2 regions of the Catenuloplanes atrovinosus genome follow, and region 1 is predicted to be linked to the other one. Evidence: predicted binding sites of a transcription regulator. Region 1 holds the regulator's gene; the other holds the start of a gene.
The links. The regulator HspR, encoded in region 1, represses chaperone genes until heat shock. The targets are predictions, from matches to a motif close to TTGAGTNNNNNNNACTCAA.

Region 1 (11,847 bases):
ACGACAGCAGCGCGCCGTCCTTGGCCTCGTAGTCGTGGTATCTGACCGTGCCGGTCGCGTCCAGGCCGGTGGTGCCGGTGGAGGTGAAGCGCGCCAGGCCGGACTCGTCGCTGGTGTAGCGCCGCCCGTCCAGCTCGACGGTGGCCGGGCCGGGTGTCACGGTCACGGCCGGCACCTCGCGCCAGAGCACGACCGCAAGGTCCGGGTCCTCCTCCACGGAGAGCCAGGCCTGGCCGCCGGCCGCGTCGTCGATCAGGTGCTCGGTCCAGCTCCAGGAGCCCTCGGTGAGCCGCAGGCTGCCGCGCACGGCCCAACTGGTGCCGCGGATCTCCACGATGTCGCCGGGGGCGAGTGTGCGCGGGTCGCCGCGCAGCGCGTCCTCGTCCCGGGTGTGGAACGGGTCGGTGCCCTTCGGCGCGGGCGCGGGCGCCGGCCTCCGCGACTTGTTCCACGCGATGGCGAGCACCACGACGCCGACGACCACGAGCACGCAGCCGACGCCGACCACGAAGTACGCACTCCCACCGTTCACGCCGGCGCTTCCCCCTCAGCCAGATCACGTGCCGCTGGCCGCCGACGGTAGCAAGCCGTGTCACCCACCGCGACCTGGGCGGAAGCGCCTTGTCGAGATTGCAACGCGAAGGGCCGGGGAAATCCCGGCCCTTCAGACATCGTTTTCCGATCTTTCCGTTATGCGACGCCGACGATCAAACCGTCACCGGCCGGGCTGCGGTCCACCTTCACCGTGTCGCCGTCCAGCACCTCGCCCGCGAGCAGTGCCTTCGCCAGGCGGTCGCCGATCGCGGACTGGACCAGCCGGCGCAGCGGCCGGGCGCCGTAGAGCGGGTCGTACCCGCGCTCGGCCAGCCAGTTCCGCGCCGCGTCCGTGACCTCCAGCCCGAGCCGGCGGTCCGCCAGGCGGCGGCGCAGCGCGTCGAGCTGGATGTCGACGATCGAGGCCAGCTCCACGCCGGTGAGCGCGTGGAACACCACGATGTCGTCCAGCCGGTTGAGGAACTCGGGCTTGAAGTGCCCGCGCACCACGGAGAGCACGGCCTCGCGACGCGCCTCCTCGGGCAGCGTGATGTCCGCGATGATGCTGGAGCCCAGGTTGGACGTGAGGATCAGGATCGCGTTCCGGAAATCGACGGTACGGCCCTGGCCGTCGGTGAGGCGGCCGTCGTCCAGCACCTGGAGCAGCACGTCGAAGACGTCCGGGTGGGCCTTCTCCACCTCGTCGAGCAGGATCACCGAGTACGGCCGGCGGCGCACCGCCTCGGTCAGCTGCCCGCCCTCCTCGTAGCCGACGTACCCGGGCGGCGCGCCGACCAGGCGGGCGACGGAGTGCTTCTCCCCGTACTCGCTCATGTCGATGCGGACCATCGCGCGGTCGTCGTCGAACAGGAAGCCGGCCAGCGCCTTCGCCAGCTCGGTCTTGCCGACGCCGGTCGGGCCGAGGAACAGGAACGATCCGGTCGGCCGGTCCGGGTCGGCGATGCCGGCGCGGGCGCGGCGCACCGCGTCGGCGACCGCGGCCACGGCCTCGGCCTGACCCACCACGCGGGACTGCAGCGACTCCTCCATGCGCAGCAGCTTCGCGGTCTCGCCCTCCATCAGGCGGCCGGACGGGATGCCGGTCCACGCGGCGATCACCTCGGCGATCTCGTCCGCGCCGACCTGCTCCTTGACCATCGGCGGCTCGTCGTTCTGCGGCTCGGAGGCGAGCGCGTCCATCTCCCGCTCCAGCGCGGGGATCTCCTCGTACTGCAGGCGGGACGCGCGCTCCCAATCGGTCTCCCGCTGGGCACGCTCCAGCTCGACGCGCATCTCGTCGATCTTCTTCTTCAGCTCGCCGACCCGGTTGAGGCCGCCGCGCTCGCGCTCCCAGCGCGTGGTGAGCACGGTCAGCTCCTCCTGCCGGTCCGCCAGGTCGCGGCGCAGCCGCTCCAGCCGGTCGCGGGAGGCCGGGTCGGTCTCCTTGGCCAGCGCCAGCTCGTCCATCTTCATCCGGTCGACCGTGCGCTGAAGCTGGTCGATCGCGACCGGGCGTGAGTCGATCTCCATACGCAGCCGGGAGGCGGCCTCGTCGATCAGGTCGATCGCCTTGTCCGGCAGGAACCGGTCGGTGATGTACCGATCGGAGAGGCTCGCGGCCGCGACCAGCGCGCCATCGGTGATCTGCACGCCGTGGTGGGCCTCGTAGCGGCCCTTCAGCCCACGCAGGATGCCGATCGTGTCCTCCACGGTCGGCTCGCCGACGACGACGGGCTGGAAGCGCCGCTCCAGCGCCGGGTCCTTCTCGATGTGCTCGCGGTACTCGTCCAGCGTGGTCGCGCCGACCATGCGCAGCTCGCCGCGGGCCAGCATCGGCTTGAGCATGTTGCCGGCGTCCATCGAGCCCTCGCCCTTGCCGGCGCCGACCACGGTGTGCAGCTCGTCCAGGAACGTGATCACCTGGCCGTTGGAGTTCTTGATCTCCTCCAGTACGGACTTGAGCCGCTCCTCGAACTGACCGCGGTACTGCGCACCGGCGACCATGGCGCCCAGGTCGAGCGAGACCAGCTTCTTGTCGCGCAGCGACTCCGGCACGTCGCCCGCGACGATGCGCTGAGCCAGGCCCTCCACGATCGCGGTCTTGCCCACGCCGGGCTCGCCGATCAGGACCGGGTTGTTCTTGGTACGCCGGGAGAGCACCTGAATCACCCGGCGGATCTCCGAGTCGCGGCCGATGACCGGGTCGATCTTGCCGTCCCGCGCGGACTGGGTCAGGTCGATGCCGTACTTCTCCAGCGCCTGGTAGGTCTGCTCCGGGTCGGCGGTGGTGATCCGCCGGTCACCGCCGCGCACCGCGGGGAACGCCGCGACCAGCGCCTCCTCCGTCGCACCGGACTTGCGCAGCAGCTCGGAGACGGCGCCACCGACCCGGGCCAGGCCGGCCAGCAGGTGCTCGGTGGACGTGTACTCGTCGCCCAGCGGCCGGGCGATCTGCTCGGCGGCGCCGACCGCGTTGGCGAACTCGCGGGCCAGGCTGGGCTCGGCGACGCTGGAGCCGCGCGCGGAGGGCAGGTTCTCCAGGGCGCGGGCGGCGGCGCGGCGCACGTCCGCGGGGTTGGCGCCGACGGCGCGCAGCAGCCCGGTGGCGGTGGACCCGCCGGTGTCGAGCAGCGACAGCAGCAGGTGCCAGGACTCGACCGTCGCATGGCCCCGCTGGCCGGCGTCGGCCACCGCGGCGGTGATGACTTCGCGGCTCTTGGTGGTAAGGCGTTCGGCGTTCATCGGCTCCCCATGATGGCTACCTTCAAGCGTGGTGTACCCGCGTTCTATGACACCACCGGAGTTGAGTCTATTCCACTCAACTCTGGGTTGCCCACGTCACGCCGGACGGAGTTCGATCCGGGTCCACCGCCGGTCCACTCCGAAGCCGACGCCCAGCCAGCCCACGGCGCCCGCCTGGGTGAAGACCGTGCCGTCCTCCAGCAGGTACAGCCCGGAGTCGCTCGGCGGCCACCCGCGCAGCGGCAGGTATCGGCCACCCGCGATCAGCCCGGACCCGGCCGCGCCGCTCACCACCAGCCCACCGGCCACCGGCACCGCGGAGTCGAAGACGTGCGGGTGACCGGCCGCCGCCACCGGCAGCCACCGGCCCGCCACCATCGTCCACAGCAGCGGAAACGCGGCCGGGTCCGACGGGTGGCCGAGCAACCACACGTTCCGCCCGTCCGCGGAGACCCGCAGGCTCAGCGACACCGGCCAGCCGCCCTGCGGCACCACCGGCGTGACCGCCCACGTCTCGCCCCCGTCCACGGAGACGGCCGCCCGCACGCCGCCGGACAGCAGGCACGCCACCCAGACGCGGCCGTCCGCGCCGGTGGCGACCGCGCTCACGAACGGCAGCGGCGGCCGTTCCGGCACCCGTACCGGCAGGCCGTCCCGCCACGACACCAGCCCGCCGCTGTCCTCGGCCTGAAAGAACCCCCTGATCCCTCGGTACGGTGCCAGCGAGCGCTCGACCTCGGTCCAGGTCACGCCGCGATCCGTCGACATCAGCGAGACATCGCGGGCGGACCACCACAGCACCAGCGCGCGCGGCGAGGCGTAGAGCGAGACCCGCCCGGTGGCCGGGTGCGCGAGCCGTCGCCAGGTCGCGCCGCCGTCCACGGTGCCGAACAGCGGGGCCGGGCACTGCTCGCCGCCGCAGCCGTAGAGCGCGTAGCCGACGTCCTGACTGACGAACGCCAACCGCGGCACGGCGCCGGGCGGGACCCCGACGGCCGCACGGCGTACCCGTGACGGGTGATGCTCGTCGTCCGTCACGGATCGGGCGGTCAGGGCCGCGGACAGCACCAGCGCGGCGGCCACCAGCAGTGCGCACAGCCGGCGACTTTTGGACACGATTCACCCTCCCCGCGGTGATCGGCGTGAAACGCTCGGTCACGGGGACGAGTGCCGAGGTGGCGCCGAGGTTCCCGGGCAGGTGATCGGTCCACGGACAGCAGGAAACGGTTGGGTAGCGTGTAAGTCGTGCGAGTAAGGGTCGAACAGACAGCTCTCCCCGGCATAGGTGTGCGCCATGACCTCGTCACGGCGTCCGGCCGCCGGATCGGCGTGGTCTCCCATCGCAGCGGACGGCGCGACCTGGTCCTCTACGACCAGGACGATCCGGACGCCTGCATCGCGTCGCTCCCACTCACCGACGACGAGGCCGAGGCACTGGCCGACCTGCTGGGCGCCTCGCTCATGCTGGGTCAGCTCGCCGGCCTCCGTTCGCAGGCGGCCGGGCTGCTCACCGAGCAGATCTCCATCCCGGCCGGCTCCCCCTGGGCGCACCGCCGGCTCGGGGAGACCCGGGCTCGCACCCGCACCGGCGCGTCGATCGTCGCCGTCCTCCGCAACCGAGAGGTGATCGCCTCCCCCGGGCCCTCGTTCGCCTTCCAGACCGGCGACGTCGTGGTCGTCGTCGGCACCAGGGAAGGGCTCGACGGTGTCGCGGCCATCCTGGCCGAGTCGGACCCGGACGGCTGAGGCGCGTATGCACGACACCTCCATCCTCCTCATAGAACTCGGCACCGTCCTCCTCGCCCTCGGCCTGCTCGGCCGGCTCGGGCGCCGGATCGGCCTGTCACCGATCCCGCTCTACCTGATCGCCGGGCTCGCCTTCGGGCACGGCGGGCTGCTGCCGCTCTCCGCCAGCGAGGAGTTCATCGAGGTCGGCGCCGAGATGGGCGTCATCCTGCTGCTGGTCATGCTCGGCCTGGAGTACTCCGCGGGCGAGTTGGTCGGCAACCTGCGTGCGTCCGCGCCGGCCGGCCTGCTGGACGCGGTGCTCAACGCGGTGCCGGGCGCCGCGTTCGCGCTGTTGATGGGCTGGGACTGGGTGGCCGCGCTGGTGCTCGCCGGCATCACCTGGGTCTCCTCGTCCGGCGTGATCGCCAAGGTGCTCAACGACCTCGGCCGGCTCGGTAACCGCGAGACGCCGGTGGTCCTCTCGGTCCTGGTGATCGAGGACCTGGCGATGGCGCTCTACCTGCCGTTCCTGACCGCGGTGCTGGCCGGCGTGTCACTGGCGGCCGGCGCGAGCTCGCTGGTCATCGCGGTCGCCACCGTGGTGGTGGTGCTGCTGGTGGCGATCCGGTTCGGTCACGCGATCTCCGCGTTCATCTCCGCGGACGACGCGGAGGCGCTGCTGCTCGGCGTCCTCGGCCTGACGCTGCTGGTCTCCGGGCTCGCGGACTGGCTCCAGGTCTCGGCCGCGGTCGGTGCGTTCCTGGTCGGCATCGCGCTCTCCGGCCCGGTCGCTCACCACGCGGTGCAGCTGCTCACGCCGCTGCGCGACCTGTTCGCCGCGGTGTTCTTCGTGTTCTTCGGGCTGTCCACGCACCCGGGCGAGATCCCGCACGTGCTGCTGCCCGCGCTGGCGCTGGCCGTGCTGACCATGAGCACGAAGGTGCTGACCGGCTATCTCGCCGCGAAGCGGGCCGGGATCGCGCTGCCCGGCCGGTTCCGGGCGGGGCTGGCGCTGATGCCGCGCGGCGAGTTCTCCATCGTCATCGCCGGGCTGGCGGTGGCGGCCGGGGTGGAGCCGCAGCTGGCGTCGCTGGCCACCGCGTACGTACTGATCACGGTCGTCACCGGCCCGATGCTGGCCCGGCTGCCGGACACCGAGTGGTTCAAGGCGATGCTGCGCAGGCGGACCGCCGCGGTGGCGGCCCGTGCCGCGCTACAGACCCCGGATCCCCACCTTTAACGCAATTCCCGGAAATGGCACGTCCACCGGGTTCCGATGAACGGTAGCGGCGCGTTACCGTGTCGCCGCAATGAGCAGTGGGGTGTAAGCAGGACTGGAGTCGCAGGGTGAGCGTGCAACAGTCAATGTTCCAGGGTTTCGCGAATCCGGTCGATCCCAGCGCCGCCGAGCTGCGCGCCTGGGCGTACCAGCCGGACTCGGTGCCGCTGGAGTCGATGCCCGCGGACTGGGATCTCCTCGTGTCCGGCGATCGGCTGGTCGGCACGCTCTTCGAGCTGGCCATGGACCGGACCTGCCCGGCCCGCCGGTTCGCGCTGCACTGCCTCTACATCTACGCGGCCGACGGCATCCGGACGAAGTTCCGGGCGCACCCGAAGCGGCGGCTGCGCAAGATGGTGGAGCAGGCGGAGAGCGAGGGTGACGAGCTGATGGCGATCTGGGCGCACAACACCCGGGTGCTGCTGGCCCGGCCGGAGCTGTTCGACTACCACGAGTGGTGCGAGGGCGGCCTCGTCCGGCAGTCACGCCGACTCGGCTGACGCATATGCGGGCCCGGGCGGGGACCCCCCGTGGATCCCCGCCCGGACCGGCGCCGCGAGCCGTCTGTCACAGGCCGTCCGGCCTCGCGACTCGTCGTCGCGCGCCCTCGGTGACCATAACCGCTCGCCGCCCCGCCCGGGCAGGAATCCGACATTTCGTATTTTGTTGCTAGGACTTGGGCTTCTCTCGCGGGCGCCAGACCACCAGCGCGGTCGAGGTCTGGCTGGTCGGCACGAGATCACGGCGCGGGTACGCCGACATGGACTCCAGCTCCGCGATCCGGCGGTACGCCGCGGCCAGTTGCTCCCGCAGCTCCAGCACCTCCTGCTGGAGGTCACCGGCGACCTGCTCGAGCCCGATGATCCGCTTGATGCCCGCCAGGTTGACGCCCTCCTCCTGGCTGAGGCGCTGCACCTCGCGGAGCAGCGCCACGTCGCGGGCGCTGTACCGCCGCCCACCGCCGGCGGCCCGGCCGGCCTGCACCAGACCCAGCCGGTCGTACTGCCGGAGCGTCTGCGGGTGCATGCCGGCCATCTGGGCCGCCACCGAGATGATCAAGACCTTGGCGTCCGAGACTCCCTCGATCGCGATGCGAATGCGCGCGTCCACGGCTCCACCTCCTGCCCCGACACCTACATCATCGCTTCGTCGTTCAGCCGGCCCTGCGTACCCGTGCGTCGAGATGCTCGCGGGACGCGGCCGGCGTGCGGTCGGCGAACGTCCGCAGCGCCTCCCGGGCCTCCTCGGAGACCTCCTTCGGCACCTGCACCTCCAGCGTGACCAGCAGGTCACCGACCTCGCCGTCCCGCTTCGGCACGCCCTTGCCCCGGGCCCGCAGCACCCGGCCGCTCGGCGTGCCCGGCGGCACCCGCAGCGTCACCGCGCCGTCCATCGTGGGTACGCGCAGGTCGGTGCCGAGCACCGCCTCCGCGAACGTGATCGGCACGGTCAGCGTCAGGTTGTCCCCGCTGCGCGCGAACAGCTCGTCCCGCCGCACCTTGACCAGCACGTAGAGGTCGCCGGGCTGCCCGCCGCGCTCGCCGGGCTCACCACGGCCGGACAGACGTATCCGCTGGCCGTCCGCGACGCCGGCGGGGAGCCGGACGTTCAGCGTGCGGGTCTTGGTGACGCCGCCGGTGCCGTGGCACTCCGGGCACTTCTCGTCCACGATGGTGCCGACGCCCTGGCAGTCCTTGCACGGCTCGGAGAAGCTGAACGAGCCCTGGTTGCGCTGCACCAGGCCGGAGCCCCGGCAGGTCGGGCAGGTGCGCGGCTGGGTGCCGGGCTTCGCGCCGTTGCCGTGGCAGACGTCACAGACGCCCGGCGCGCGCAGCGTGAGCGGGAGCGTGGTGCCCCGCACCGCGGCGCCGAAGTCGATGGTCACCTCGGTCTCGACGTCCCGGCCGCGGGCCGGGCCCTGCCGGCCGCCCGCCCCGCCGGAGAATATCGATCCGAAGAGGTCGGAGAAGCCGGCGCCGCCGAATCGGCGGTCACCGGCGCCGGGAGCACCGGTGTTCACGCCGCCGAACAGGTCGGAGACGTCGAACGGAAACGCGCCACCGCCCGGTCCGCCGCCCGCGCGGGCGTTGCGCCGGAACGCGCCGGAGCCGAAGAGCGCGCGCATCTCGTCGTACTCCTTGCGCTTGCGCTCGTCCGACAGGACGTCGTACGCCTCGGAGACCGACTTGAAGCGCTCCTCCGCCTCGCTGTTCCCGGGGTTGTGGTCCGGGTGCAGCTCGCGGGCGAGTTTGCGGTACGCCTTCTTGACGTCGTCCTGGGAGGCGGACTTCGGCACGCCGAGAACGGAGTAGAAGTCCTTTTCCAGCCAGTCCTTGGAACTCACGAATCCACCTCCTTACTGGCCCTGCGACCATTGAAGCCGACCGGTGGCCGGCCTCGACCTTCCGTGCGGGCTCGTCGTCGCCCAGAACCCGGCGAGGTGACCCGCCATCGCGGGTCACCTCGCCGGCTCGAGCTCACTCCGGGTCCGCGACCGCCACGAGCGCGGGCCGCAGCAGCCGGTTGCCGAGCGAGTAGCCACGCCGCATCACGTCGATGCAGGTCGGCTCGGTCACATCGGCGGAGGTGAGGTGCGCCACCGCCTCGTGCCGGTTGGGGTCGAACACGTCGCCCTTCTCGCCGAACGCGGTCAGCCCGAACTTCCCGAGTGCGGCCGTGAGCTGCTCCGCGACGCTGGCGAACGGGCCGACCAGGTCGCCGTGCTCGCGCGCCCGGTCCAGATCGTCCAGCACCGGCAGCAGCGCGGACAACACCGAACCGGTGGCCTGCTCGCTCTGTGCGGCACGGTCGCGCTCGACCCGCTTGCGGTAGTTCGCGTACTCCGCCGTCACGCGCTGGAGGTCGCGGGTGCGGTCCTCCACCTCGGTGCGCAGCGCTTCCAGCTCGGCGGAGAGGGGAGGCGTCGGTGCGGCGTGCTTACCCACCCTCTCCTCCTTCTCCTTCTGCTCGGGTTTCCGCTCGGTCTTCGTCTCCTGGGCGGCCGGCGCCTCCGCGGTGTCCTCGGCGTGCTCCGCGTCCGTCGCGTCCGTGGTGGACGGCTCCGGGTCGAGCACCTCGTCGGGCTCCACGACCTCGCTCTCCTCGGGCTTGCCGGACTTCTTCGCGTCGGGCTTGGCGACGGAAGGATCGATCTTCCGCCGGTCCCTTATGACGACCCGCTCCTTGCCCTCCTCGGAACGCTCGCGATCCGGGGATCCGGCGTCCTCCGCCGGCTTCCGCTCGTCGGTCATGCCTTCACCTCGTCTCGCGTGCGTCCCACGGCGTTCCGTCGGGTCACTTCTTGTTGTCCTCGTCCACGATCTCGGCGTCCACGACGTCGTCCGACGCGTCGCGCGCACCGCCCGGCGCGCCACCGGCCGCACCGGCACCCGCGCCCGGGCCGGCCGCGTCCTCCGCACCGGCCTGCTCGGACTGCTGCTGGTAGAGCAGCGAGCCGGCCTGCTGCGAGACGTTCGCCAGCTTCTCGTGCGCCCGCTTGATCGCCTCGATGTCGGTGCCGCCCAGCGCGCCACGCAGCTCGCTCAGCGCCTCGCCGATCTGGTCCCGGGACTCGCCCGGCAGCTTGTCGCCGCTCTCCGCCAGGAACTTCTCGGTCTGCCACTGGAGCTGCTCGGCCAGGTTGCGGGCCTCGGCGTCCTCGCGGCGGCGCTTGTCCTCGTCCGCGTGGTCCTGCGCCTCGCGCATCATCCGCTCGATGTCGTCCTTCGGCAGCGCGGAGCCGCCGGTGATCGTCATCGACTGCTCCTTGCCGGTGCCCAGGTCCTTCGCGTTGACGTGGACGATGCCGTTCGCGTCGATGTCGAAGGTGACCTCGATCTGCGGCACGTTGCGCGGCGCCGGCGGCAGGCCGGTCAGCTCGAACGTGCCGAGCTTCTTGTTGTACGCCGCGATGTCCCGCTCGCCCTGGAAGACCTGGATCAGCACGGACGGCTGGTTGTCGTCGGCCGTGGTGAAGACCTCGGAGCGCTTGGTCGGGATCGTGGTGTTGCGCTCGATCAGCTTGGTGAAGATGCCGCCCTTGGTCTCGATGCCCAGCGACAGCGGGGTCACGTCGAGCAGCAGGACGTCCTTGACCTCGCCCTTGAGCACGCCGGCCTGGAGCGCGGCACCGACGGCCACGACCTCGTCCGGGTTGACGCCCTTGTTCGGGTCCTTGCCGGTGAGCTGCTTGACCAGGTCGGTCACGGCCGGCATACGCGTCGAGCCGCCGACCAGGATGACGTGGTCCACGTCGGAGATCCGGATGCCGGCGTCCTTGATGGCCTGCTCGAACGGGCCCTTGCAGCGGTCCAGCAGGTCCTGCGTCATCCGCTGGAACTCGGCGCGGCTGAGCGTCATGTCCATGTGCAGCGGGCCCGACGGGCCGGCCGTGATGTACGGCAGGTTGATGCTGGTGGTGGTGGCGGCGGACAGCTCGATCTTCGCCTTCTCCGCGGCCTCCTTGAGGCGCTGGAGGGCCATCTTGTCCTGGCCGAGGTCGATGCCGTGCTCACCGCGGAACGTCTTGACCAGGTGGTCGATGATCCGCTGGTCCCAGTCGTCGCCGCCCAGGTGGTTGTCGCCGGAGGTCGACTTGACCTCGATGACGCCCTCGCCCAGCTCCAGCAGCGAGACGTCGAACGTGCCGCCACCGAGGTCGAAGACCAGGACGGTCTGCTCCTTGGTGCCCTTGTCCAGGCCGTAGGCGAGCGCGGCCGCGGTCGGCTCGTTCACGATCCGCAGGACGTTGAAGCCCGCGATCTCGCCGGCCTCCTTGGTGGCCGTCCGCTGGGCGTCGTTGAAGTACGCCGGGACGGTGATCACCGCGTCCGTGACCTGCTCGCCGAGGTACGCCTCGGCGTCCCGCTTGATCTTCATGAGCACCCGCGCGGAGATCTCCTGCGGGCTGTACTTCTTCCCGTCGATGTCGATCGACCAGGTCGAACCGATCTCGCGCTTGACCGAACGGATCGTCCGGTCCGGGTTGGTCACGGCCTGCCGCTTGGCGACCTCGCCGACCAGCACCTCGCCGTTACGGGCGAAGGCCACGATCGAGGGAGTGGTGCGCGACCCCTCCGCGTTGGCGATCACGGTCGGCTCGCCGCCTTCGAGAACGCTGACGCAGGAGTTCGTCGTGCCCAGGTCGATGCCGACCGCACGTGCCATGTTGCATCCTCACTTCACTTCTCGAACCACGGCGCCGACGGCACCGCGGGCTTCTTCCCACCGCGCCCGCCCCGAGCGCGTCAGCCTAAGTTGAGTGGACCGGACTCAATACTGCCACGATCAGGAAAACCGTCAAGTGCAGAGTTGAGCGCGTCACGCGCAAGTTTATCCGCCGTAACTGAGGGGTACCTCCGAACCCACCGATCGGGCACCCTTATTACTCTGGCCGGGCGCTCGCGGGGAGCGTGACCGTGTCTCCGGGGAGAACTGTGCAGACTCGCGGTGAGCTCACCCCCGCCTCGCTGGCCGAGGCGCTCGACCACCTGCGCTCGGTGGTCGCCGGCACGTCGTACCCGCTGGTCATGCCGTCCGCGGCGGATGCCAGGCAGGCCGGTACG
Region 2 (11,847 bases), 1.6 Mb from region 1:
GGCTCGCCGCGTCGACGCCCCAGACGCCGGCCACGTGCTCGCGCGCGGCCGGGTCGTCGATCTTGCGGTAGCCGGGCAGCTGGTCCGCCTTCTGGCCGTGCTCCCGGCCGCCCTGGCCGTTGCCCTGGCCGGTCAGGCAGCCGTAGCCGGAGCCGGGCCGGCCGGGCAGGCCGAGCGCGAGCGCCAGGTTGATGAACGCGGTGACCGTGTCCACGCCCTTGGCGTGCTGCTCCGCGCCGCGCGCGGTCAGGATGATCGCGCGCTCCGCGCCGGCCAGCGCGCGGGCCGCCGCCTCCAGATCCGCCACGGGTACGCCGGTCATCCGCTCCACCCGGGCCGGCCAGTAGTTCGCCACGGTCCGGCGCACGTCGTCGAAGCCGGTGGTGCGCTCGGCCAGGTAGTCCTTGTCCAGCAGCCCCTCGGTGAGCGCGATGTGCAGCAGCGCGTTCGCGATCGCCAGGTCGGTGCCGGGCGTGGGCTGCAGGTGCAGCGTGGCCTGCTTCGCGGTCGGGGTGGCGCGCGGGTCGACCACGATCAGCGTGCCGCCGCGCGCCTTCTGGTCGGCCAGCCAGCGGCCGAACGGCGGCATGGTCTCGGCCACGTTCGCGCCGACCAGCAGCAGCGTGTCCGCGCTGCCCACGTCGGAGAGCGGGAACGGCAGGCCGCGGTCGATGCCGAACGCGCGGATGCCGGCGGCGGCCGCGGACGACATGCAGAACCGGCCGTTGTAGTCGATGTTGCGGGTGCGCAGCGCGACGCGGGCGAACTTGCCGAGCGCGTACGACTTCTCGTTGGTCAGCCCGCCGCCGCCGAACACGGCCACGGCGTTCTCGTCGTACCGCCGCTGGATGTCCTTGATCCTGGACGCGACCAGCGTGAGCGCCTCGTCCCAGGTGGCCTCGCGCAGCTCGCCGTCCCGGCGGACCAGCGGCGTGGTGATCCGCTCGGGGTGGTCCAGGAGGTCGGCGGCGGTCCAGCCCTTCTGGCACAGGCCGCCGCGGTTGGTGGGGAAGTCGCGCGGCTCGACGGAGATGAGATCATTCGAGGCGCGCAGCGTCATGCCGCACTGCAACGCGCAGTACGGACAGTGCGTTTCGACGCGCTCGCCATCGGTCATGTACCGAAGCGTCGCCAGGCGGGATTTCTCCCCCGCGTCTCGTTCATGACGGCCGTGTCAACTGGCTCTCACCGCGCCCGGTGCGTCGGTGTGAACTCACATCCGCAGGTCAGAGACGGTTAGCTGCGTGTTTCCGGGCTGACTCACGACTCGAACCCGAGGGAAACCGCCTCCTCCTAGCGTTTCGCCGTGTTGCTGATTCTTCACGGCCGAAACCGGAGTTGATCATGAGCACAGCGACGCTCGCCCCCACCGACACGATTGCCGCAGCGGCGCGGCGGCACGGACGCTGGATCGACGACTGGCGGCCGGAGGACCCGGAGTTCTGGGCGAACGGCGGCGCTCGGATCGCCCGCCGGAACCTGATCTTCTCGATCTTCTCCGAGCACATCGGCTTCTCCGTCTGGACGCTCTGGTCCGTGCTGGTGCTCTTCCTCGGGCCCGCCTACGGCATCGACCCGGCCCAGAAGTTCCTGCTCACCGCGGCCCCGGCCGCGCTCGGCGCGATCGTCCGGCTGCCGTACACGTTCGCGGTCGCCACGTTCGGCGGGCGGAACTGGACCATCATCAGCGCGCTGCTGCTGCTGATCCCGGCCGGGCTGGCCGCGTTCCTGATCCAGCCGGGCGTCTCCTACGGCACGCTGCTGATCATCGCGTGCGTGGCCGGCGTCGGCGGCGGCAACTTCGCGTCCTCGATGGCGAACATCAACGCGTTCTACCCGCAGCGGCTCAAGGGCTGGGCGCTCGGCCTGAACGCGGGCGGCGGCAACCTCGGCGTGGCCGTGGTCCAGGTCGTCGGCCTGGCGGTGCTGGCCACGGTCGGCGCGGGCCGGCCCGGGCTGATCGCCGGCATCTACATCCCGCTGATCGTGATCGCCGCGGTCGCGTCCGCGCTGTACATGGACAACCTGACCCAGGCGTCGAACGAGCGGGGCGCGCTGCGCGAGGTCAGCCGGGACCCGCACACCTGGATCATGTCGCTGCTCTACATCGGCACGTTCGGGTCGTTCATCGGCTTCGGCTTCGCCTTCGGCCAGGTGCTGCAGGTGCAGTTCAAGGACTCGTTCAGCACGCCGGTCGAGGCCGCGTACCTGACCTTCCTCGGCCCGCTGCTCGGCTCGCTGATCCGGCCGGTCGGCGGCGCGCTCGCGGACCGGTTCGGCGGCGCGTTCGTCACGCTGGTCAACTTCGGCGCGATGGGCGCGGGCGCGGCCGTGGTGCTGTACGCCTCGTCCGCCCGTTCACTGCCGCTCTACCTGGTCGGCTTCGTGCTGCTGTTCGTCTTCTCCGGGGTGGGCAACGGGTCCACGTACAAGATGATCCCGGCGATCTTCAAGGCGAAGAGCCTCTTCAGCGACCTGCCGCCGGAACTGGCCGAGGCGAGGGCGCGCCGGCTCTCCGGCGCGCTGATCGGCATCGCGGGCGCGGTCGGCGCGTTCGGCGGCGTGCTGGTCAACGTCGCGTTCCGCCAGTCGTTCCTGAGCACCGGCTCAGCCGAGGCGGCGTACGTGGCGTTCATCGCCTACTACGCGCTCTGCCTGGTGGTCACCTGGTTCGTCTACCTGCGCCCGTCCCCGGGCCGGCTCGCGGGCGTCTAGTCGACCTCGGCCGAGCCGTTCACCCGCAGCTTGCGGCGGGCCCGCTCGTAGAACGTGGTCCGGCCCAGCCGGATCACGTTCGCGGCGGCGCGGTGCGCCCGCACACAGATCTGGTCGCCCGGGCGCAGCCGCCCGGACACGATGCCGTCCACCTCCAGCGCCAGCTCGCCGCTGCTCGGCAGCAGGTCCAGCACGACCTCCTCGTCCGCGGACAGCACCAGCGCGCGGTTGAAGCTGGAGTGCGCGGACGACGGCACGACCAGGAAGCCCTCCACGGTGGGGGACACGATCGGGCCGCCGGCCGCGAAGCTGTACGCCGTGGAGCCGGTCGACGTGGCCACGATCACCGCGTCCGCGGCGTACCGCACGAACGGCGCGCCCTGCACGGAGATCGCCACGGCGGCCATGCCCTCGCCGGGGACACGGGCCATCGCGATGTCGTTGAACGCGGTGACCTCGGAGCCGTCCGGCAGCTTGGTGGCGATCGCCATCCGCGACTCCACCGTGAACTCGTGCCCGTCGATCAGCGACAGCGTCTCCGGCAGGTCGTCCACGTCGATCTCGGCCAGGAAGCCGAGCCGGCCCAGGTTCACGCCGAGCACCGGCGTGGTCCGGCCGGCCGACAGCCGCATGCTGCGCAGCATCGTGCCGTCGCCGCCCAGGCTGACCAGCAGGTCGGCGCGGTCCAGCAGCTCCACCTCACCGACCGGGACCGCGCTGCAGTCGATCCGCGCGATCTCGTCCGGCAGGCCGAGCACGGTCACGCCGCGGCTGCGTGCCCACTCGACGATCGTGTCGATGGCGACCTTCGAGTCCCGTTGCGGATGCAGTACCAGCCCGACGGTGTGAACCATGCCCATGCCTGATGATGGTATTTACTTCTTGACCTTCACGGCGTCGTAGGCCGCGACTTCGTTCCGCGTGCCGGTCCCGGGCACGACCACCTTCCAGGTGCCGGACGTGGTGGCCTTCACGGTCTTGCGGTACGCGCCCTTCGCGTCCGTGGTCACGGTGGTGCGCAGCGTGTAGTCCGCGGCGCCGTCGGCCTTGAACCAGATCTGCACCTTCGTGTTGCCCGCCGTGCGGCCGTCCGTGGTCACGGTGCCCTTGATGGTGATCTTCGCGCCCTTCCGCACCGGCTCCGGCGCGGCGTTGAGCGTCACGGACGCCGGGCGCTTGACCGTGTACCCGCCGGTGACCACATTGGTGCGGTAGAGCGCGGCGTTCGGGTCGTCCAGGCCGGTGCCCGTGATGTACGCGGCGTACAGCTCGGTCCGGTACGCGCCGGCCGGGTCCTTGCCGCACACCACGAGGTCGCCCTCCCAGATGTTGCCGCGCGTGTTCGTCAGCAGCGTGTAGTCGTAGAGCTCGCCGCCGTGCCAGATGTCCACGCCGACCCCCGAGGCCCACACGTTCTCGGTCGGGATCGGGCCGCTCAGCGCGGCGGTGATGTGCGCGCGGTTCGCGCACCCGGCCGAGGACCTCAGCGTGAACGCCTTCTTGGTGATCTTCGTGGACGTCACGCTGATGCTCGCCGGGTTCCACGTCCACGGCTCCTCCTCCTGCGCGACGTACTCCCGCCCGAACGGGATCGCCGGCGCGCTGTCCGAGGCGGACGCCGGCGCGGCGAGGCCGAGCAGGGGAGTGGTGGCGACGGTGGCGGCCAGAAGCGGGGTCATCATCCGGCGGCGGAGGTTCTGCATGCGGTCGTCCCAAGGTTGTCGGCGGGTTGCTGCCGAGAATCAGAAGGGTCGCCGGTTGCGGAACGGGTGCGGACGCGGAGCGGCCCGGGTGCGTGGGAAAGCACCCGGGCCGCTCGGATTCCCTCAGGCCGCCGTCGCCCGCGCCGCCGTGTCCGGCCGGAGCGCGATCTCCAGCACGTCCGCCACGTCCGCGAGCGGGTGGATGGTCAGCTGCTCCCGGATCTCGGCGGGCAGGTCGTCGAGGTCCGGCTCGTTGCGCGCCGGGATGATCACCTCGGTGAGTCCGGCCCGGTGCGCGGCCAGCAGCTTCTGCTTCACGCCGCCGATCGGCAGCACCCGGCCGGCCAGCGTGACCTCGCCGGTCATGCCGACCTCCGGGCGGACCGGCCGGCCGGAGGCCAGCGACGCCAGCGCGGTGACCATGGTGATGCCCGCGCTCGGCCCGTCCTTCGGCACCGCACCGGCCGGGACGTGCAGGTGCAGGCGCTTGCCGTCCAGCGGCTCGGCCTGACCGTGCGACCGCAGGTAGGAGAGCGCGATCTGCGCGGACTCCTTCATCACGTCGCCGAGCTGGCCGGTGAGCGCCAGCCCGCCCTCGCCGGGCATCGCGGTGGCCTCGATGAACAGCACGTCGCCGCCCGCGCCGGTGACCGCGAGCCCGGTCGCCACGCCGGGCACGGCCGTGCGCTCCGCGGACTCGAAGAAGAACCGGGGCCGGCCGAGGAACTCCTTCAGGTTGTCCTCGTCCACGTCCACCCGGTGGTTCTTGACGGCCACCTTGCGCAGCACCTTGGCCAGCGCGCGTTCGAGCTGCCGGACGCCGGCCTCGCGGGTGTACTCCACGGCGATCCGGCCGAGCGCGCCGTCGGTGATCGACACGTCCTCGCCGGTCAGGCCCGCGCGGTCGAGCTGCCGCGGCCACAGGTGGTCGCGCGCGATCGACACCTTCTCGCGCTCCGTGTAGCCGTCCAGCGTGACCAGCTCCATCCGGTCCAGCAGCGGGCCGGGGATGGTCTCCACCACGTTCGCGGTGGCGAGGAACAGCACGTCGGAGAGGTCCAGGTCGACCTCCAGGTAGTGGTCCCGGAACGTGTGGTTCTGCGCCGGGTCCAGCACCTCCAGCAGCGCGGCGGCCGGGTCGCCGGCGTACCCGGCGGAGATCTTGTCGATCTCGTCGAGCAGCACCACCGGGTTCATCGAGCCGGCCTCGCGGATCGCGCGGACGATCCGCCCGGGCAGCGCACCCACGTAGGTGCGCCGGTGACCGCGGATCTCCGCCTCGTCCCGGATGCCGCCGAGCGAGACGCGGACGAACTTCCGGCCCAGCGCGCGGGCGACGGACTCGCCCAGCGAGGTCTTGCCGACCCCGGGCGGGCCCGCGAGCGCCAGCACCGCACCGGAGCCGCGACCGCCGACCACGTGCAGGCCGCGGGCCGCGCGCCGGTTGCGTACCGCCAGGTATTCCAGGATTCGGTCCTTCACGTCCTCCAGGCCGGCGTGGTCCGCGTCCAGCACGGCGCGCGCCTCGGTCAGGTCCGTGTTGTCCTCGGTCCGCGTGGTCCACGGCATCTCCAGCACCGTGTCCAGCCAGGTGCGGATCCAGCCGGACTCCGGCGACGCGTCGCTGGCCCGCTCCAGGCGGCCCACCTCGCGCAGCGCGGCCTCACGCACCTTCTCCGGCAGGTCGGCCTGCTCGACGCGGGTACGGTAGTCGCCCGCGCCCTCCGGCTCGTCCTCGCCCAGTTCCTTGCGGATCGCGGCGAGCTGCTGGCGGAGCAGGAACTCGCGCTGGCCCTTCTCCAGGCCCTCGCGTACCTCGGAATTGATCTTCTCGCTGACCTCCTCCTCGGCCTGGTGCTCCTTGATCCAGGTGACCAGGAGCTCCAGCCGGGCGGTCAGGTCGGTCTCGTCGAGCAGCGCGCGCTTCTGCTCCAGCGACATCCAGGGGGAGTAGCCGGAGGAGTCGGCGATCTCGGACAGGTCGGTCATCCGCTCGACCGCGTCGATCACCTGCCACGCGCCGCGCTTCTGCAACTGCGCCCGGACCAGCGCCTTGTACTCACGGGCCAGCTCCCGGGTCCGCCCGGTCACCGGCGATTCGTCGATCTCGGTGGATTCCACCCAGAGCGCCGCGCCCGGGCCGGACACGCCGGAGCCGATGCGCGCGCGGTGCAGGCCGCGGATCACGGCCACCGGCTCGCCGCTCGGCAGCCGGCCGACCTGCTCGATCACGGCCACGGTTCCGACCGGACCGTAGACGCCGTCGATGCGTGGTACGGCCAGCACCCGCTTGTCACCGCTGGTCCGGGCCGCGTCCACGGCGGCCTGGGTGGCGGAGTCGAGCTCCACCGGGGTAACCATGCGGGGGAGCAGCACGTCGTCGGTCAACGGCAGTACGGGAAGTGTGGCCATCGGACACCTCAATTCTTGAGCCTGACCGACTCAACCTCGCCCACCGTGTCCGTCTTCCCGCGCGTGACGCGCGACACGACCCGCGCCGGAGCCCTCGCCGCCGGTCCGGGTCCCTACAGTGGTGGGTCATGAGCATCCCGTCACCGCTGCGCCCGGTCGCCACCGCGGAGGAGCGGCTCTTCGCGCGCGGCCGCTGGGTCGTCCAGCCTGACCAACGGCTCAGCCAACTGGTCGCCCGCCGGCCCGAGGGCGTCAGCCCGAACCAGTGGAACACCGCGTTGCGTACCCGCTGTGACTTCGTCGCCCTGGACCCCGCCACCCGGCTGCCGGTCTTCGCGGTCGAGTTCGCCGACCCGGCCGCGGAGGACGAGCGGCTCGACCGGATGCTGGCCACCGTCTGCGGCGCGGTCGGGCTGGAGTGGCTGCGCATCGTCTCGCCGATCATCGGCGGTACGACCCAGGCCCGCCGCACGGTCGAGTACCTGATCGACGCGCGCGCGTTCCGCGACGCCACCGCGGGCGACGGCGAGGGCCCCGGCTTCCGGGACATCGTCGGGCGGCTGCCGGACGGGCGGGACGGCTTCGTCAACGACCTGAGCACGCTGGCCCGCGCGGCGGCGGTCGACGCGTACGTCGGGCGGGACCTGGCCGACCCGATCATCCGCGGGCTGCACGTGAGCACGCCGGACGGCGCCGAGGGCTGGGCCTGGGTCGAGCTGCCGGAGGGCCGCCACCTGCTCGAACGCGTCCGCCTGGTGACGCACGGCTTCGACTGCGGGATCGCGCTGGACCGGCTGGCGGAGGACCTGGCCGCGCTGGCGGTGGGGGAGCGGCTGAAGCGCCTGGAGATCGCGCCGCCGGTGTGGCTGAGCCGCGACGACCTGGTCCGCGCCTACGACCGCCTCCAGGGCCGCCACCCCGGCCTGAACTCGCCGTTCTTCGCCCCGCTCTGAGCGCCGCCGCGGTCTACGCCGTCCGGGCGGCATCGCACACGGTGGGCGACATTCACCCACCGCCCGCTCTTAACTTCGCTGGGTGACCGTCTTCGACCTGTTTCCATGTGTTTCGCCGCTTCAGCGCTATCAGCTGTCGATCACGCGGCTGCTGTCCAGCCTCGACGGCAACGCCGAGGTGGCGGTCGACGGACGGGTGCCGGGACTGCTCAGCGGCGCGACCCGCCGGGTGGACCTGCTGGTGCGCGGGCGCGTGTTCGGCACCGGCGTCACGGTCGCGGTGGAGTGCCGGCACAGCCGTCGCGCCGCGGACGTGGGCGTGGTGGAGCGGTTCATCGGCAAGCTGCTCGACGTGGACGCGGACCGCGGCGTGCTCTACTCCCGGTCCGGGTTCACCCGGTGCGCCCGCGCCCGGGCCGCGGCGGCGCGCCACCCGGCCGTGATGGCGGTGTCGCTGGGCGGCGGCGTGCGCCTCCCGCGGCAGCGGCGGTCCGGCGCCGGCGTGCCGTTGCCGCCGTGCGGGGTGGACGAGATCACGGAGGCGGACTTCGCGCTGTTCCTCTGGCCGTGCGGCTGACCGGTACCTTTCTCCAGATTTAACAACAAAGACGCACAATTTGGGCGATGGTCCGGCACCGCCTCGTTCTACGCTCAAAGTTGTGTACCCAGCGGAAGCGGAACCGCCGCCGGATCCCCAGCTCCACCACCTCACGCTCTTCGACGCCTCGATCGGCCGGCTGCTCGGCGGCTTCGAGCCACCCGTCGAGGTCGGCTACAACCGTCGCGTCGAGGGACGCCTCAGCCGGTCGATGCGCCGCGTCGACGTCCTCGTCCGCGGCGCCGTCCTGGGCGTCCACGTCACCGCGGCCGTCGAATGCGTACAGCGCCGGCGCCGCCCGGCCGACGTCGGCGCCGTCGACCGCTTCATCGGCAAGCTGCTCGACATCGGCGCCGACCGCGGCGTCATCTACTCGTGCACCGGCTTCACCGACCGGGCCCGCGCCCGCGCCGCCCACGCGCAGACCCCACCGGTCATGGCCATCACGCTCGGCGACGGCCGCCTGATCCGCGACGCGCTCCCGCCGCACGACTCCACCGAGGTCGACCAGGCCGACTTCGCGATCTTCCTGCGCCTCGGCGGCACCGCCGACCTCTGGACCCCCTGACGGGTAGTAACCGGGCACGATCGAACGACCAACGGACAACCAGGGCGACACCGGCCCGACCCTCGTTCGTAGCGTCGGCGGATGTCTCCCACCGACAGTCAGCTCCAGCGCTACCAGCAATCGCTGACCCGGCTGCTCGCCGCGTTCGACTACGCCCAGGTCGTCTACAACCGGCGCCACGCGGGCCGGCTCAGCGGATCACCCCGGCACGTCCAGGTGATGATCTACGGCGCGGTGGCGGGCCTGCCGGTCACCGTCGCGGTCGAATGCCGCCAGCAAAACCGCCCGGTCGGCATCGCCTCCGTAGACCACTTCGTGGCCAAACTGGAGGACATCGGCGCCGACCGCGGCATCCTCTACTCCTGCGCCGGCTTCACCGCCCCCGCCACCAGCCGCGCCGCCCACACCCACGACCCCGCGGTACTCGCCGTCTCCTTCATCCCACACCCCCGTCTCATCCCCCGCCAGCGCCGCACCGGCCCCGGCCCACTCGCGGACCTGATCGGCGAACTCGACTACGCCGCCTTCCTCCGCTACCCCGCCGTCCACCAGCCGCACTAGGGGACGCCCAGCGACCGCCTCCCCGCTTCCGGCGCGGTCCCGTTCCGGCCCGCCTCCGGCCCGCCAGCCTTCGTCGATCTAGGGCGGATTCGCGTGAACGGAGATCGAAGCGCTGGATTCCGCCCTAGATCGACGACGAGGGCTGGCGCGCGGTGGGGTCAGGTGGCGGGCTCGACGGCGGCGGCGATGCCGGGGGCGATCAGGCGGAGTTCGTCCAGGACGGCGGTTTCCTCGTCGGGTGGGATCTCGTCGAGGGCTGTGGAGAGCAGGGGCATCGCGCCGGGGTCGTGGAAGGTCTCGAAGGCGACGGCCGCGGCCAGGGAGCGGTCGCGGGCGGTACGGTCCGGGTTGCGGGCCACACCGAGCAGCGGGCACTGCGCGTCGTGACCCGCGCGGCGGAGGCGGGACGACCACTCCAGGGCGCGCAGCACCGGCATGCGCGGGCCGAGCCAGGCGGCGAACGCGAGTACGGTCCGGTCGTCGGGGAAGCGGTGCCACAGGCCGTCGGCCAGGGGTTCGGCGATGGAGACCGGGGCCTGGCCCATCTCGTGGATCATCGCGCGCAGGCCGGACGGCGGCACGTGCGCGGCGAGCTCGGCGGCGTCGGAGCCGGCCTGGCGCATGGTGTCGGCCATGCCGACCACCGGCATCGGGATGCGGCCGGCCCGCAGTTCCGAGCGCAGCCGGTCCGCGGCCTCGGCGGTGCGCCCCAGGCGGATCAGGCTGTGGATCTCGTACGACGCGAGCTGACTGCGCGCGACCAGCACGGCGCCGTCGTCCTCGGCCAGCTCGGGGACGGCCCGGGCCAGCGCGACCACCCGTTCGTCGTCGCCCTCGGCGTATCGGACCAGCAGCTCCATGTGGTCGACGGTCACCTGCTTGGAGGCGAGCGTGCGCAGCTCGTCCAGGGCGCGCAGCGCGTCGTCCACCCGGGAGAGCGCGGTGCTCGCGCGGATCAGCGTGGTCAGCAGCTTGATGCGGACCGGGCGGCGCCCGTCCGCGTCCAGGCCGCGGCGGGCCGCGTCGACGGACGCCTCCAGGTTGCCGGCGGAGTACTCGGCGCGGGCCAGGTTGACCAGCGCGTCCGCGGCCATCACCCGGTCCTCGACCGCGCGCAGCGCCAGCCGGCGGTTGCGTTCGGCCTTGTCCTTGGTGACGAACGTGGCGAACTGGTAGCCGGCGTGCCGCAGCTCCACGTCGCCGATCTCCGGGCCGCCGGCCGGGCCGCCGGTGATCCGGTCCACCACCTGCTCGTGCAGCCGGCCGGCCAGCCGCACCGCGTCGCGCTGGAACAGGCGCGGGAAGACCACCACCTGGGTGCCGTTGGCGTACTCGTTGACCTGCCGCAGCCGGTACGCGGCCGGGCCGGGGCCGGACAGCCGCCGGCGCAGCACGGCCGGGTCGCCGACCGCGATCTCGTCGGCGTCGACCCAGAGCACCCAGCGGCCGGTGCAGTGCGCGATCGCGCGGTTGCGGGCGTCGCCGAAGTGCTCGTCCCAGAAACCCTCGATCACGCGGGCGCCGTGCGCGCGCGCCACCGCGACCGTGTCGTCCAGCGAACCGGTGTCGTAGACGACCACCTCGTCCACGAACGGCGTGATCGCGTCGACGGCGGCGCCGATTCCGCGCGCCTCATCGCGGACGATCATGCTGGCGGAGAGCAGCAGCGGCGACTCCGTGGCGACCCGCAGCCCGCACGCGGCCGAGCCGGCGTGCGCGACCAGCGCGTCGTCCACCAGCACGATCCGGCCGAGGTCGCGCAGCCGCTCGTACGGCAGGTCCGGGGTGGGGCCGCCGGCCGCGAGCAGCGCCGACCGGCGCAGCGCCACGCAGACCGGGCCGAGCCGGTCCACGTCGTACCGCCGGCCGCGGTGCCGCTCGCGCCAGTCGCGGGCCAGGTCGCGCAGCTCGCGTACGCCCGCGGGCGGGTCCAGTTCGGCGCGCTGCGGGCCGATCGAGCCGATGCAGCGCGGGCCGGCCGCGACCACGGTGCCGTCGTCCAGCGCCTCGCGGACCGCGTCCAGCCAGTGGCGGGGCAGCATCATGTCGCCGTCGACCAGGAGCAGCAGGTCGTGCGCGGTCGCGGCGACCGCCTCGGCACGGCCGCCGGGCACCTCGCGCACCCAGGGGAGCGCGGCGACGACCCGGGACAGGTCGGCGCGGCCGGGCGGCACCGCGCACACCACCTCGTCGCGCACGCCGAGCGCGGGCCGCAGCGCCTCCAGCGTGGCCTTCAGCTCCGCGGGCGTGCCGCCGCCGGTGACCACCACGTCCAGGGCTCCGGAGCTCATGCCGGACCGCCCCCCACGCCGCGCCGAGCTGATGATTCGCTCGCGA

Region 2: a site for HspR is predicted at 6,846-6,864, ahead of lon (endopeptidase La). Genes of this name have one in related genera too.

What each region holds. Positions count from the first base shown of each region.
Region 1 covers NZ_JAVDYB010000001.1:7,770,430-7,782,276, reverse strand. Annotated here, with positions in the region: gene J2S41_RS34630 (DUF4178 domain-containing protein) at 1-532, opposite strand, end outside; gene clpB (ATP-dependent chaperone ClpB) at 691-3,276, opposite strand; gene J2S41_RS34620 (beta propeller repeat protein) at 3,373-4,392, opposite strand; gene J2S41_RS34615 (cation:proton antiporter regulatory subunit) at 4,522-5,022, shown strand; gene J2S41_RS34610 (cation:proton antiporter) at 5,030-6,244, shown strand; gene J2S41_RS34605 (hypothetical protein) at 6,352-6,783, shown strand; gene J2S41_RS34600 (heat shock protein transcriptional repressor HspR) at 6,953-7,393, opposite strand; gene dnaJ (molecular chaperone DnaJ) at 7,437-8,627, opposite strand; gene grpE (nucleotide exchange factor GrpE) at 8,761-9,534, opposite strand; gene dnaK (molecular chaperone DnaK) at 9,578-11,449, opposite strand; gene J2S41_RS34580 (GTPase family protein) at 11,812-11,847, shown strand, end outside.
Region 2 covers NZ_JAVDYB010000001.1:6,185,230-6,197,076, reverse strand. Annotated here, with positions in the region: gene J2S41_RS27430 (molybdopterin oxidoreductase family protein) at 1-1,117, opposite strand, end outside; gene J2S41_RS27425 (nitrate/nitrite transporter) at 1,345-2,715, shown strand; gene J2S41_RS27420 (NAD(+)/NADH kinase) at 2,712-3,575, opposite strand; gene J2S41_RS27415 (hypothetical protein) at 3,591-4,418, opposite strand; gene lon (endopeptidase La) at 4,542-6,830, opposite strand; gene J2S41_RS27405 (DUF2726 domain-containing protein) at 6,959-7,783, shown strand; gene J2S41_RS27400 (restriction endonuclease) at 7,866-8,360, shown strand; gene J2S41_RS27395 (restriction endonuclease) at 8,443-8,949, shown strand; gene J2S41_RS27390 (restriction endonuclease) at 9,031-9,510, shown strand; gene J2S41_RS27385 (glycosyltransferase) at 9,669-11,801, opposite strand.